DNA from 3 places in the Nocardia sp. JMUB6875 genome. Region 1 is predicted to be linked to each of the others. Evidence: riboswitches for the same ligand, from Rfam matches in the RefSeq annotation. Region 1 holds a riboswitch; each other region holds the start of a gene.

What was found. A riboswitch is a leader RNA that binds a small molecule or an ion and turns the genes downstream of it on or off. The one in region 1 is predicted to bind S-adenosylmethionine.
Region 2: it holds a riboswitch for S-adenosylmethionine, as region 1 does, so the genes downstream of both, ACAM49_RS04260 (aminotransferase class V-fold PLP-dependent enzyme) here and ACAM49_RS06850 (bifunctional o-acetylhomoserine/o-acetylserine sulfhydrylase) in region 1, are expected to answer to the same signal.
Region 3: it holds a riboswitch for S-adenosylmethionine, as region 1 does, so the genes downstream of both, ACAM49_RS12820 (rhodanese-like domain-containing protein) here and ACAM49_RS06850 (bifunctional o-acetylhomoserine/o-acetylserine sulfhydrylase) in region 1, are expected to answer to the same signal.

Annotation. Positions count from the first base shown of each region.
Region 1 is NZ_BAAFGR010000017.1:15,597-19,938, reverse strand. It holds gene ACAM49_RS06860 (MFS transporter) at 1-56, opposite strand, end outside; gene ACAM49_RS06855 (TetR/AcrR family transcriptional regulator) at 305-1,042, shown strand; SAM riboswitch class IV at 1,055-1,166, shown strand; gene ACAM49_RS06850 (bifunctional o-acetylhomoserine/o-acetylserine sulfhydrylase) at 1,263-2,612, shown strand; gene ACAM49_RS06845 (homoserine O-acetyltransferase) at 2,654-3,775, shown strand; gene ACAM49_RS06840 (hypothetical protein) at 3,978-4,139, shown strand; gene ACAM49_RS06835 (DUF3017 domain-containing protein) at 4,227-4,342, opposite strand, start outside.
Region 2 is NZ_BAAFGR010000010.1:8,094-12,435, forward strand. It holds gene ACAM49_RS04240 (SDR family oxidoreductase) at 1-370, opposite strand, end outside; gene ACAM49_RS04245 (TetR family transcriptional regulator) at 481-1,107, shown strand; gene ACAM49_RS04250 (DUF2752 domain-containing protein) at 1,183-1,632, shown strand; gene ACAM49_RS04255 (hypothetical protein) at 1,651-1,836, shown strand; gene ACAM49_RS04260 (aminotransferase class V-fold PLP-dependent enzyme) at 1,838-3,151, opposite strand; SAM riboswitch class IV at 3,206-3,319, opposite strand; gene ACAM49_RS04265 (heme oxygenase (biliverdin-producing)) at 3,532-4,191, shown strand.
Region 3 is NZ_BAAFGR010000040.1:7,464-11,805, forward strand. It holds gene ACAM49_RS12805 (amidohydrolase) at 1-346, opposite strand, end outside; gene ACAM49_RS12810 (FAD-dependent oxidoreductase) at 433-1,839, opposite strand; gene ACAM49_RS12815 (hypothetical protein) at 2,081-2,530, shown strand; SAM riboswitch class IV at 2,593-2,709, shown strand; gene ACAM49_RS12820 (rhodanese-like domain-containing protein) at 2,724-3,146, shown strand; gene ACAM49_RS12825 (O-succinylhomoserine sulfhydrylase) at 3,143-4,342, shown strand, end outside.

The DNA of each region.
Region 1 (4,342 bases):
AACGGCATGGCAATGGTGACGATCGTGGCGTCCAGGACCACCATGAGCTGCGCCATCGCGATCACGGCGAGTGCGAACCAGCGCCTGGAGTCTTTTGCTGGAGTCGCGGAATCTTTTGCGGGACTTGCTTTTTCGTCTGTACCGAGAGCGTCCGGCGCTACGGTCATGAGCTTCTCCTCTTGGAGTTCGAAGACAGCTCAACCATAGTGGCCCCCACCGACAATTGGCGTCAAGGGAAATTTGTCGCACTGCGACAGTTGTCATAATGGGACAGGACGGACCGTTAACGGCTTAAGATGGAGGCATGTCGGAGTTGTCAAGTCACATCGGTGTGATCTCGCGTCACCGCCCCGGCGTCCGTGAACACCGCCCCGGCCTGCGCGAACGCAAGAAGCAGCAGACCAGGGACCGAATCATCGACGTGGCGCTGCGACTGTGCGACGAGCAGGGCTTCGACGCGACCACGGTGGAACAGATCGCCGACGCCGCCGACGTCTCGCCGCGCACGGTGAACCGGTACTTCGACAGCAAAGAGGCGATCGTCATCGCCCCCATCGAGGGCATGGGCCGGGTCCTCGCCGAGGCATTGCGCGCCCAGCCCATCACCGGCGATGAATTGCAGGCGCTGCTCGACGCCTTCCTCTCGGTCGTGGACCAGATCATCGAATCCGATGCGCCGGTGCCCTTCCGCTGGTTCCAGCAAATGCAGCGCATCTCACGCGAGAGCGTCGCGGTGCGCGCGCTGAGCATGGAATCGGCCGACACCAAGACCCGCGCCATGACCGACGTGCTGGCCGAACGCCTGCAGGTGCCCGAGGACCACCTGACGGTGCGCCTGATCGCCGCCACCTGGCACAGCATCATGCGGGTGGGCATGGAGTGCGAGTTCGACGAGGAATCCGAGTTCCCGGACTGCACCAACGCCGATACCGCGCGTGCGCTGGCCGACAATGTGCTGGCCGCCTTCCACGAATTCCGCCGCGTCTGCTGCGTATCCGGTGTGGCGAGCCCCACTTCCGAAGCGACCGCGTCGGCCCGTTAGAATCTCGCAACAGGTCAAGAGCATCAGCGTTAAGGCCCCGGCTTGCTGATCGGCAACCCTCCAGCTGCGGTGGGGTGCTCCGGGTGCAGACCGGGCGTTCGAAGGACGAACGCAAGCGCAACCAGGAGGTCTACCGAAATGTGTTGTTGTCGAAGCCCATTCGCTTCTCGATAACGTCAAACTTCCGCCATTCGGCGACCTTGTTTTTGGAGCAGAACCCATGAGTGACTCGACCGCGTCCGCGGCCGTTGCGGCTGACGACACCCTCGACCCGGCCAACTGGTCCTTCGAGACCAAGCAGATTCACGCCGGTCAGGCGCCCGATTCGGCCACCGGAGCGCGCGCCCTGCCCATCTACCAGACCACGTCCTACGCCTTCCGCGACACCGATCACGCCGCCGCGCTGTTCGGTCTCGCCGAGCCGGGCAATATCTACACCCGCATCATGAACCCCACCCAGGACGCGGTCGAGCAGCGCATCGCCGCCCTCGAGGGCGGCGTCGCGGCGCTGTTGCTGGCCTCCGGGCAGGCGGCGGAGACCTACGCGATCCTGAATCTGGCCGAGGCGGGCGACCACATCGTGGCCAGCCCGCACCTCTACGGCGGCACCTACAACCTGCTGCACTACTCGCTGCCCAAGCTGGGCATCGAGGTCAGCTTCGTCTCCGACCCCGACGATCTCGAGCAGTGGCGCGCGGCCGTGCGACCGAACACCAAGGCGTTCTACGGTGAGACCGTTGCCAATCCGAGCAGCTCGGTGCTCGACATTCCCGGCATCGCCGAGGTCGCGCACGCCGCGGGCGTGCCGTTGATCGTGGACAACACCGTCGCCACGCCGTACCTGATCCAGCCGCTGAAGCTGGGCGCGGACATCGTCGTGCACTCGGCCACCAAGTACCTGGGCGGGCACGGTTCCGCGGTCGCGGGCGTGATCGTGGACGGCGGCGCCTTCGACTGGACGGTGAAGAACGAGGCGGGCGAGTCCCGGTTCCCGGGCTTCACCACCCCCGATCCCAGCTACCACGGCGCGGTCTTCGCCGACCTCGGCGCACCCGCCTTCGCCCTGAAGGCGCGCGTGCAGCTGCTGCGCGATCTGGGCGCTGCGGTGTCGCCGTTCAACGCGTTCCTCATCGCGCAGGGCATCGAGACGCTGAGCCTGCGGATCGAGCGGCACGTGGCCAACGCGCAGGCCGTCGCGGAGTTCCTCTCGGGCCAGCCGGGCGTCGAGAAGGTGTACTACGCGGGGCTCCCCGGCTCGCCTTGGTTCGAGCGCGGCAAACAGCTGGCACCCAAGGGCGTCGGCGCCATCGTCTCCTTCGAGCTGGCCGGCGGCGTGGACGCGGGCAAGAAGTTCGTGGAGGCGCTGGTGCTGCACAGCCATGTCGCTAACATCGGGGATGTGCGCTCGCTCGTCATCCACCCGGCTTCCACCACGCACTCGCAGCTGACACCCGCCGAGCAACTGGCTTCCGGTGTCACGCCTGGTCTGGTGCGTTTGGCGGTGGGCATCGAGGGCATCGGCGACATCCTGGCGGATCTGCGCGCGGGCCTGACGGCGGCGGCAAGTTGACCGTGAACATCGAATCGAGGACGTCCCGTCACGCGGCCGAGTTGTTGCTCCCGCCGCCCGACGGGACGCTCGGGACCATTGCCATCGGGGATGTGGAGCTCGAGTCCGGGGCCGTCATTCCCGACGTGACGCTGGCCGTGCAGCGGTGGGGCGAACTCTCCGCGAACGCCGACAACGTGGTGCTCGTGGAGCACGCGCTGACCGGCGACTCGCATGTGGTCGGCCCCGCCGACGTGCACCACAACCAGCCCGGCTGGTGGGACGGCATCGTCGGCCCGGGCGCGCCGATCGACACCCGCGAGTGGTGCGTCATCGCCACCAATGTGCTGGGCGGCTGTAAGGGCAGCACCGGCCCGGCCTCGCTGGCGGCGGACGGAAAGCCTTGGGGCTCACGGTTTCCCGCGATCTCCATCCGCGATCAGGTGACCGCCGAGCGCAAGCTGTTCGATCTGCTCGGCATCGACCGCCTGGCCGCCGCCATCGGCGGCTCCATGGGCGGCATGCGGGTGCTGGAGTGGATGGTCGGCAGCCCCGAGCGGGTCGGCGCGGCCCTGGTGCTGGCGGTCGGCGCGCGCGCCACCGCCGACCAGATCGGCACCCAGACCACCCAGCAGGCCGCCATCACCTCCGATCCGGACTGGCAGGGCGGCGACTACCACGGCACCGGGCGCGCGCCCATGGCCGGCATGGGCATCGCCCGGCGCATCGCGCACCTGACCTACCGCACCGAGGCCGAGCTCGATCACCGCTTCGAGAACCACGCCCAGGGCGACGAGGATCCGTGGGCCGGTGGGCGCTACGCGGTCCAGAGCTACCTGGAGTACCAGGCCGACAAGCTGATCCAGCGCTTCGACCCGGGCACCTATGTGCTGCTCACCGAGGCCATGAACCGCTACGACCTGGGTCGCGGCCGCGGCGGCGTCGCGGCGGCGCTGGCGGCGACGCCGGTGCCGTGCGTGATCGGCGGGGTCGACTCGGACCGGCTCTACCCGCTGCGCACCCAGCAGGAGCTGGCCGATCTGCTGCCGGGTTCCAAGGGACTCGAGGTCATCCACTCCAAGGACGGCCACGACGGCTTCCTGACCGAGTTCGACGCGGTCGGCAAGCTCGCGCACGAAACGATGGATCTGGCGCGCGCCGCCCGGCGCGCGACCGGTCACTGAATCACCGCGCGTCCGGCCGCTGTATCAGCGCTGCCGAACCGCTGCAACTACGCTGCCTCACCCGGTGGCGCGTTACCTCGCGTGTCGTGGCTGTTTCGCGCGAATTGTCGTGACGCGCTTCCGGTTTCGCGCGGATGACACCTCCGTAACCGGACGCTCCGAATACGTGTGCGCGGAGCCCGGCGGCCGTAATCTGTGAACCATGACCGCCGCATTCGATGACATGGATCTCCGCGATCTCGTCGATCTGCTTTCCGAGGAAGAGCAGCGTGAACTCCGCCCGGCCATACTTCGCGTCCTACACAGACTCCCGGACCAGGAGATATGCCGGCGGGAACTCGGCCGCCGCATGACCTCGGTCTAGCCATCCCCCCGCCGCCGGTCGCCCGGCGGCACCCCTCTCATGATTCAGTGCCGCGACTCCGGTCGCGGCCCCGACCTCGGCGCGTCGCTAGGTGACGCCGAGGCTGCTGATGGTCGCGGCCAGCACGATGATCACGCCGCCCAGCACCGTCAGCCACGCGACGTCGAAGGCCTTGCCGCGCACCGCGAGCAGCCCCGCCCGAT
Region 2 (4,342 bases), on a different contig from region 1:
CGTGCGCGGTGGAGACATTGAAACGGAATGCCTCTTCGAGGAATTCGGTGCTGGTGGTGAGGAAGGTGTTGGGCATGGTGCCGCCGACATTGTTGACCACGATGTCGAGGCGGCCGAGTTCGGCGGCCGCGGTCTCGGCCAAGGCGGTGACGGCGGAGAGGTCCGACAGGTCGGCGGGGACGGTGACCGCGCGGCGACCGAGGGCGCGGATCTTGCCCGCCACCTCGTCGAGCTGGGATTCGGTGCGGGCCGAGATGGCCACGTCCGCACCGGCTTCGGCGAGGGCGAGGGCGGTGGCGGCGCCGATGCCGCGGCCCGCGCCGGTCACGACGGCCACGCGGCCGTCCAGTCGGAAGGTGTCCAGGATCATCGCGAATTCAGTCCTTCTGGGTGACGACAGTCACAAGGAGCTTTAAGCAATAATTCTTAACCGTCAAGGAGGAGTTCTTTATGCGCTGGTGAACGGCTATCGTGCAGGCTGTGGGAGTTACCGACGCGCGGGAGCGCATCATTCTCGCGGCCGAGCGGCTGATCGCCGAGCGCGGGCAGACGGTGCCGCTGCGCGATATCGCCGCGGCCGCCGAGCAGCGAAACAATTCGGCCATCCAGTACCACTTCGGGAATCGCGACGGGCTGATCCTGGCCGTGGTCGAATACCGGCTCGCCACCCTGGAAGTGCGGCGGCTGGAACTGCTCGCCGAACAGGCGGGCGCGGGCGCGACCGGTGTGCACGATCTGCTCGAGGCGCTGGTGATTCCGATGCTGGAACTGAGCGACCGGCACGGAATCCACTACTACGCACGGTTTCTCGAACAGATCCACACCCATCCGGCGGTCAATGACGCCGCCAATCTGGACTCCGCGCGGCGCACGTCGGTGCGGGTGATCATGCGGCAGCTGGAGCGGGAACTCACCGAGCTGCCGAAACGATTGCGGCTGCGGCGATTACGGGCACTGCCCACGGTGCTGTTCGCGCTGCTGGCCGACCATGAGCGCGCGGTGGAGGCGGGGCGCGTCACCGCGGGCGACGTGGCGGCTTGGGGGGAGATCGTCGACATGCTCGCCGGGGTGCTGACGGCGCCCGTGGTCGAACGCTCGGTGCGGTGAACCACCGCCGCTGCGGGAGTGCGAAGTTCGGTGCGACCTGGCAGGTGGGCGGTGGTGCCGCTACCGTTGATGGTCGTGGATACCACGGCAGCGGCCCTCGAATCGCCCACTCGCCCGCGGTGGCTCGGCGTCGGGCTACCGCTGCTGGCGGGCGGCGCGGTGGCGGGTGGGTTGGCGCTGCTGCACTTCCGGGATCCCCATCAATCGGGTGCGTACGGGTACTGCCCGTTCTATGAATTGACCGGATGGTGGTGCCCGGGCTGCGGCGGGCTGCGCGGACTGCACAACCTCACCGAAGGCCACATCCTCGACGCCATTCACAGCAATGTGCTGCTGCTGCCGCTGATACTGGGCTTCATCGCCTGGTGGGGAACCTGGCTGCGGCGCGGCTGGCGCGGCAATCCGACGCCGCCGCGACTACCGCAGGTCCTGCCCAAGTCGGCGATGTGGATCGCGCTCGCCTTCCTCATTGTCTTCACCGTTGTGCGGAACACGCCGTGGGGAAGTTGGATAGCGCCGGTTTAGGCGGGGCATGCTCTGCGTATGAGCTCACTGAAGGAACGCGTGCGCGAGAAGCTGGTCCGTCAGCTCGCCGAGGACGGGCCGCCGGATCCGGATCAGGACGACACCCGGCAGGTCTCGGTCCAGGACGACCTGGACCTGCTGGACGCCGTGGCCGATGACGATCCGCTGATCGAAGAACTCGCGGCCCGATACCTGGTGGCGTAGCTCAGAATCCGCAGGGCGCCGCGCCCTCGGCCGAACTGCCGAACGGGCGGGTCTCCGGCACCGGGTTCCAATGTCCCTCGGTGCGGGCGTAATTCCAGCTCGGGCCGTTCTCGACCAGGGTGGAGACGGCGTCGATCAGCCGGTCCACGTCGGCGGCCGTGGTGCCCAGGCCGATGCTGGCGCGCAGGGCGGCGTCGACACCGAGGCGGGCAAGCAGCGGGTGCGCGCAGAAACGGCCGTCGCGCACGCCGATGCCGTGCTCGGCGGAGAGGTAGGCGGCGACCTGACCGGGCTCGAACCCGTCGATGGTGAAGGCGACAATGCCGACGGCGTCGGTGCTGTCGCGGAAGACGCGCAGGAAGTTCACGCCCGGAACGGTTTTCAGGCCGTAGCGCAGCCGGTGGGTCAGGTACTGCTCGTGCTCGATGACGGTGGTCTCGTCCAGCTCGGCGAGGGCGTCGCAGGCGGCGGCCAGGGCCGCGACGCCGAGCACGTTCGGCGAACCGGCCTCGTGCCGCTGCGGGGCCGGGGCCCAGTCGACGCCGTCGGTGGTGACCGAGCGGACCGCGCCGCCGCCGGCCAGGTACGGCTCGGCCGCGTCCAGCCAGTCGCGGCGGCCGACCAGGACGCCCGCGCCGAACGGGGCGTAGGCCTTGTGGCCGGAGAAGGCCAGGTAGTCGATGCCGGTGGTCTGGAGATCGATGCGGCGGTGCGGGGCCAGCTGGGCGGCGTCCACCAGGATGCGGGTGCCGCACTGGTGCGCGATCCAGGCCAGCCGCTCCAGCGGCAACAGTTCACCGGTCACATTGGAGGCGCCCGTAACCGCGAGCAGCGCAGCGGGTTTCGAGCACAGCTCGGCGACCAGGCGCTGGATGGTCTCCTCGATGGTGTCGGCGACCGGCACGACCCGGCGGCCGTTACGGGTCCAGGGCAGGAAGTTGGCGTGGTGCTCGACATCCAGCACCACGGTGTCACCGGGAACACACGAGGCCAGCAGGTTCAGCGAGTCGGTGGTGTTGCGAGTGAACACCACGACCTGGTCGTCGGCCGCGTTCAGGAACCGGGAGACCGAACCGCGGGCGGACTCGTAGCAGTCGGTGGAGACCCGGGAGGCGTAGCCCGCGCCGCGGTGCACGCTGGCGTAGAACGGCAGCAGCTCGGCGACCCGGTCGGTGACCTGCTTCAACGCGGGTGCGCTGGCGGCGTAGTCGAAGTTGGCGTAGCCGATCGTCCCGCCCTGAACCAGCGGCACCCGCAGGTCACAGCCGGAAACGGTGGCGAGGGGGGCACAGGTCTGTTCGGCGAATGCGGTCATCACGAAATCCCATCGGGTTCATGGACACGCGATCGGTGAGAGAGGTCGATCGAGAGTCCGCGCTTGCCGCACCCGGTCGGGCGACGGCCCGGTCGTCACCCGGAGCACCCCACCGCGGAGGAGGGTTGCCGACCAGCTAGCCGGGGCTTGACGCTGGTACTCATGACCTGATTTGAGAGGTTGGCAGATCGGCTCGGGTGTTGTCAACCCCGGCCCGGGCTGTGATGAACGGCACGGGTGTCCCGGAAAAATCATCCGAAAGTTGGATCGGGTGGGCCGCAAAGTTCGAATCGCGAGATCGTTGCTGAGGCGTACGGTTGGAGGGAAAGTTAGGGTAGCCAAAGTGGGGTGCCCCGGAGTTGATCACGAGGAGCGCGACCATGTTGGACACCAGCACCCCGTTCTCGACGCTCATTCGCACCGCGACCGAGCAGCAGCACAACGAGGCGGAGCACTCCACCTTCATGCGCGACATGCTCACCGGGCAGCTCGGCGTCGACGCCTTCAATCGCTACACCGGCCAGCTCTGGTTCGTCTACGAGGCGCTCGAAAAGCATTCCGCCGCACTGGCTTCCGATCCGGTCGCGGGTCCGTTCGTCAAACCCGAACTGGCGCGGCTGGCCGCGCTGGAGGCCGATCTGACCTATCTCGGCGGTGCGGACTGGCGCGACGAGCTGATCCCGCTGCCCGCCACCGCCGCCTACGCCGCGCGCATCGAGGAGTGCGCGAGCGAGTGGCCCGCCGGTTACGTCGTGCACCACTACACCCGCTACCTGGGCGATCTCTCGGGCGGCCAGGTCATTCGCGGCACCGCCGAGAAGCTGTGGAACCTGCCCAAGAAGGGCGACGGCGTGCGGTTCTACGTCTTCGACGACATCTCCAATCCGGCCGCGTTCAAGCGCGAGTACCGCGAGGCCCTGGACCAGCTTCCCCTTGACGGTTCGGAGGTCGATCGCGTGCTCGACGAGGCGCGACTGGCGTTCACGATGAACACCGATCTGTTCCGTGAACTGGGCGCGGAGTTCAGCGCGCGGAACTGAAAACCCCTAGCCCAGGCGGCCGTCGGTCCCGTTCATCAGGCGGGTCGGCGGCTTTCGCCATTCGGGTGAAGTGCGTCGGCCCTGTTCGTCGGGGGCAGGGCCGACGGCGGCACCTCTTGCGCCGGCAGGATTCGTGAGCTGCCATGGATGG
Region 3 (4,342 bases), on a different contig from region 1:
CCCGCAGCGCCAGCATGGTGAGCCCGACGATATCCCCGCCCGCGCGCTTGAGATTGAACCGGATGGCCCGCACCCCGGCGCGGTTCAGATCGATGATCTGCGCGTCTGGGGCGTCCACCGGCAGCATGGTGACACCCACCCAGCCCTCGCCCAGCGCGTCGAGCGCCGCCAGCAGGTAGCTCTGATCGGTGCCCTGGAAGGACCCGCTGACCACGGCACCACCGTCGATATCGAAGCGGGACATCCGCTCGCGATAGTCGGCGATGGTGTACGGGTCGGGCAGGTGGCCCTCGTTCTCGACCAGCGGGAACCGCGGATCGAAGATGTGGAGATGGGCATCGAACACGTGATCAGCATGCCTCAGAACGGTGACATGTGCGGACAACCTTGTCCGCCAGGCGGATTCGCGCTGGTCAGCGCACCTTGTCGAAGTTAGAGCACCTTGTCCGGCTCGGAGGCGGCCAGCATGTCCTCGCGCTCGACGACCTTCACCCGCTCGCGGCCCTGCGGCTCGCCCAGCGCGCGCTCGTGCGCGTCGAGGCGGTACCAACCGGCCCACGTGGTGAACGGGATGCCCTTGCCCTCGAGGAACTCGGTCACGGCCTCCGGCTCCGGCTTGGCGGCCGGGACGAAGTCCGCGGCGTCGTCGAGCAGGCAGGCGATGGTCTCGTTGGCGTCGCCCTTGGTGTGGCCGATGAGGCCGACCGGGCCGCGCTTGATCCAGCCGGTGACGTAGGTGGCGGGCTCGTAGCGGTCCTTGCCGTCGGCGTCCTCGTTGACCAGCACGCGACCGGCCTCGTTGGGCACGGTCCCGGCCTGGTCGTCGAAGGGCAGCGACGGGATGTTCTGCGACAGGTAGCCGACCGCGCGGTACACGGCCTGGATGTCCCAGTCCTTGAATTCGCCGGTGCCCTTGCAGTTTCCGGTGCCGTCGAGCTGGGTGCGCTCGGTGCGCAGGCCCACGACCTTGCCGTTCTCGCCGAGGATCTCGGCGGGGTTCTCGAAGAAGTGCAGGAACAGCTTGTGCGGGCGGTCGCCGACATCGCGAATGGCCCACTGCTCCAAGGTGTTGCAGATCATGTCGACCTGCTTGGAGTGCCGGCGCGCGGCCTCGGAGCCCTCGTCGTAGTCGATGTCCTCGGGATCGACGATGACCTCGATGGTCGGCGAGTGGTCGAGCTCGCGCAGCTCCAGGGGCGTGAACTTGGCCTGGGCGGGACCGCGGCGGCCGAACACGTGCACTTCCAGGGCCTTGTTGGCCTTGAGGCCGTCGTAGACGTTCGGCGGGATCTCGGTCGGCAGCAGTTCGTCACCGGTCTTGGCCAGCACGCGTGCCACGTCGAGGGCGACGTTGCCGACGCCGAGCACGGCGACCTTCTCGGCGTCCAGGGGCCAGGTGCGCGGCACGTCGGGGTGTCCGTCGTACCAGGACACGAAGTCCGCGGCGCCGTAGGAGCCGTCCAGGTCGATGCCCGGAACCTCCAGGGCGCGGTCGGCATTGGCGCCGGTGGAGAAGATGACCGCGTCGTAGAACTGGCGCAGGTCCTCGAGGGTGATGTCGACGCCGTAGTCGATATTGCCGAGCAGGCGGACCTGATCCTTGTCGAGGACCTTGTGCAGCGCGGTGATGATGCCCTTGATGCGCGGGTGGTCCGGCGCGACGCCGTAGCGGATGAGGCCGAAGGGCGCGGGCATGCGCTCGTACAGGTCGATGCTCACCCCGGTGAAACCGGCCGGGGTGTCGGACTTCATCAAGGCGTCGGCGGCGTAAATACCGGCCGGTCCTGCGCCCACGATCGCAATGCGTAGCGGGCGGGTCGCTGCACTCTGTTCGGTCATTCTTCCGCGCACCCTTTGGGTCGAAACTAACTTGCCGTCTGAACTTAGCCGTCGTTCTTAGCTTAGGCTAAGTTGACGCCCTGGCCTCGGCGACCTCCATTGGCCCCCGACGCTGCAGCGTTGCTGCGTTGTCCTGCTATTCCCGCCGGGAGGGCGGAAATTCTGCTGATTCTATCGATGGCGCACGGCACCCCCTGCGCGCGGGCGGTGAAACTGCCGGAATGCCAGGCATGATCTACCCATGAGCGACGCCGAGGAGACAGTGGAGCAGCAGACCCCGATCCCGATCGATCAGAACGAAACCCGGAGCATGTGGCCGTTCCTGGTCGCCGCCGGTGTCATCGCGGTGGTGATCCTGGGCATCGTGATCGCCACGCTGGTCTCCCCGGTTGAGAACAATGTCACAGATCGCGATCGGCTCGCGGTCGCGGCGGGTGAGTTCATCAAGTCCCGTAGCGAGACCGGCAAATACGTTCCGGCCGTGGCCTGCAAGGGATTCGACGAGAACAACTCGCCGCTGAAGATCGCGGGCTCGACCGGCTCGAGCATCAACTTCGACAAGCTGGGCGACCCGGTCGTCGACGGCGACAAGGCCACCGCGCCGGTCACCTACAGCGTCGACGGCGCGCAGTCCACCTCGACTTGGCACTTCGTCAAGGAGAATTCGCGCTGGTTGGTCTGCAATTCGTGACAAGGTCCGAAGTCGCGGCCGGGGTTTGACACGGCGGCAGTTTTTTCGGCACTCTCATCCCAGGTCATGAGTACCAGCGCCAAGCCCCGGCTGGCTGGTCGGCAACCCTCCTCCGCGGTGGGGTGCTCCGGGTGACGACCTGGCCACGCATCGAGCACGCGGTGCGGCAAGTGCGGATTCACAGGAGGTACAGGTGAACTACGCGGGTGACATCACGCCGAAGCAGGCGTGGGAGTTGTTGCGCGACAATCCGGATGCGGTGCTGGTGGATGTCCGCACCGACGCGGAATGGCGATTCGTCGGGGTGCCCGACACCAGCGGCATCGGCCGGCCGACCGCGTTGATCGAATGGGTCGACGCCACCGGCACGCCCAATCCCCGCTTCGTGGACCAGTTGAAGCAGGCGCTCGCCGATCGCCCGCAGGATTCGGACGCGCCGGTGCTGTTCATCTGCCGCTCCGGCCAGCGCTCGATCGGGGCGGCCACCGCCGCCACCACCGTCGGCATCACCCCGTCCTTCAATGTGGTGGACGGCTTCGAGGGTGCGCTGGACGCCCAAGGTCATCGCGGCAGCACCGGCTGGCGCGCCGACGGACTTCCGTGGAGGCAGTCATGATCACCGGTGGCTCTTTCGACAAGCCGCTGCCCGAGGGCGTCGGCCCGGCCACGCAGGCCGTGCGCGGCGGCACCCGCCGTTCCGGTTTCGACGAGACCTCCGAGGCGCTGTTCCTCAATTCGGGTTTCGTCTACGAGAGCGCCGAGGCCGCCGAGGCCTCGTTCACCGGCGATATCGAGCACTTCGTCTACTCCCGCTACGGCAACCCGACGGTGGCCATGTTCGAGGAGCGGCTGCGCCTGATCGACGGTGCGGAAGCCTGTTTCGCGACCGCGTCGGGCATGTCGGCGGTGTTCACCGCGCTGGGCGCGCTGCTGTCCGCCGGTGACCGACTGGTCGCGGCGCGCAGCCTGTTCGGCTCCTGCTTCGTGGTGGCCAACGAGATCCTGCCGCGCTGGGGCGTGGAGACCGTCTTCGTCGACGGCGAGGACCTGGACCAGTGGGAGCAGGCGCTGTCCGTGCCCACCCAGGCCGTCTTCTTCGAGACCCCCTCGAACCCCATGCAGACCCTCACCGATGTGCGCGCGGTCTCCGATCTCGCGCACGCGGCGGGCGCGAAGGTGGTGCTGGACAACGTCTTCGCCACCCCGCTGCTGCAGCGCGGCTTCGATCTGGGCGCGGACATCACCGTCTACTCGGGCACCAAGCACATCGACGGCCAGGGCCGTGTGCTCGGCGGCGCGATCCTGGGACCGCACGACTACATCGACGGCCCGGTGAAAAACCTCATGCGCCACACCGGTCCGGCCCTGAGCCCCTTCAATGCCTGGACGCTGCTCAAGGGCCTGGAGACCATGCCGCTGCGCCTGCGCCAGTCGGTCGACTCCGCCCTGAAGATCGCCCAGTTCCTGGAGTCGCATCCGGCGGTGGCCTGGGTCAAGTACCCCTTCCTGTCCTCGCACCCGCAGTACGAGCTGGCCAAGCGCCAGATGTCCGGCGGCGGCACGGTGATCACCTTCGAGTTGAAGGCCACCGAGAACGAGGCCAAGAAGCGCGCTTTCGAGGTGCTCAACCGCCTGCGCATCATCGACATCTCCAACAACCTCGGTGATGCCAAGACGCTGATCACCCACCCGGCCACCACCACGCACCGCGCGATGGGCCCGGAAGGCCGTGCGGCCGTGGGTATTACGGACGGCGTGGTGCGTATCTCGATCGGTCTGGAAGACGTCGAGGATCTGCTCAACGACCTGGAT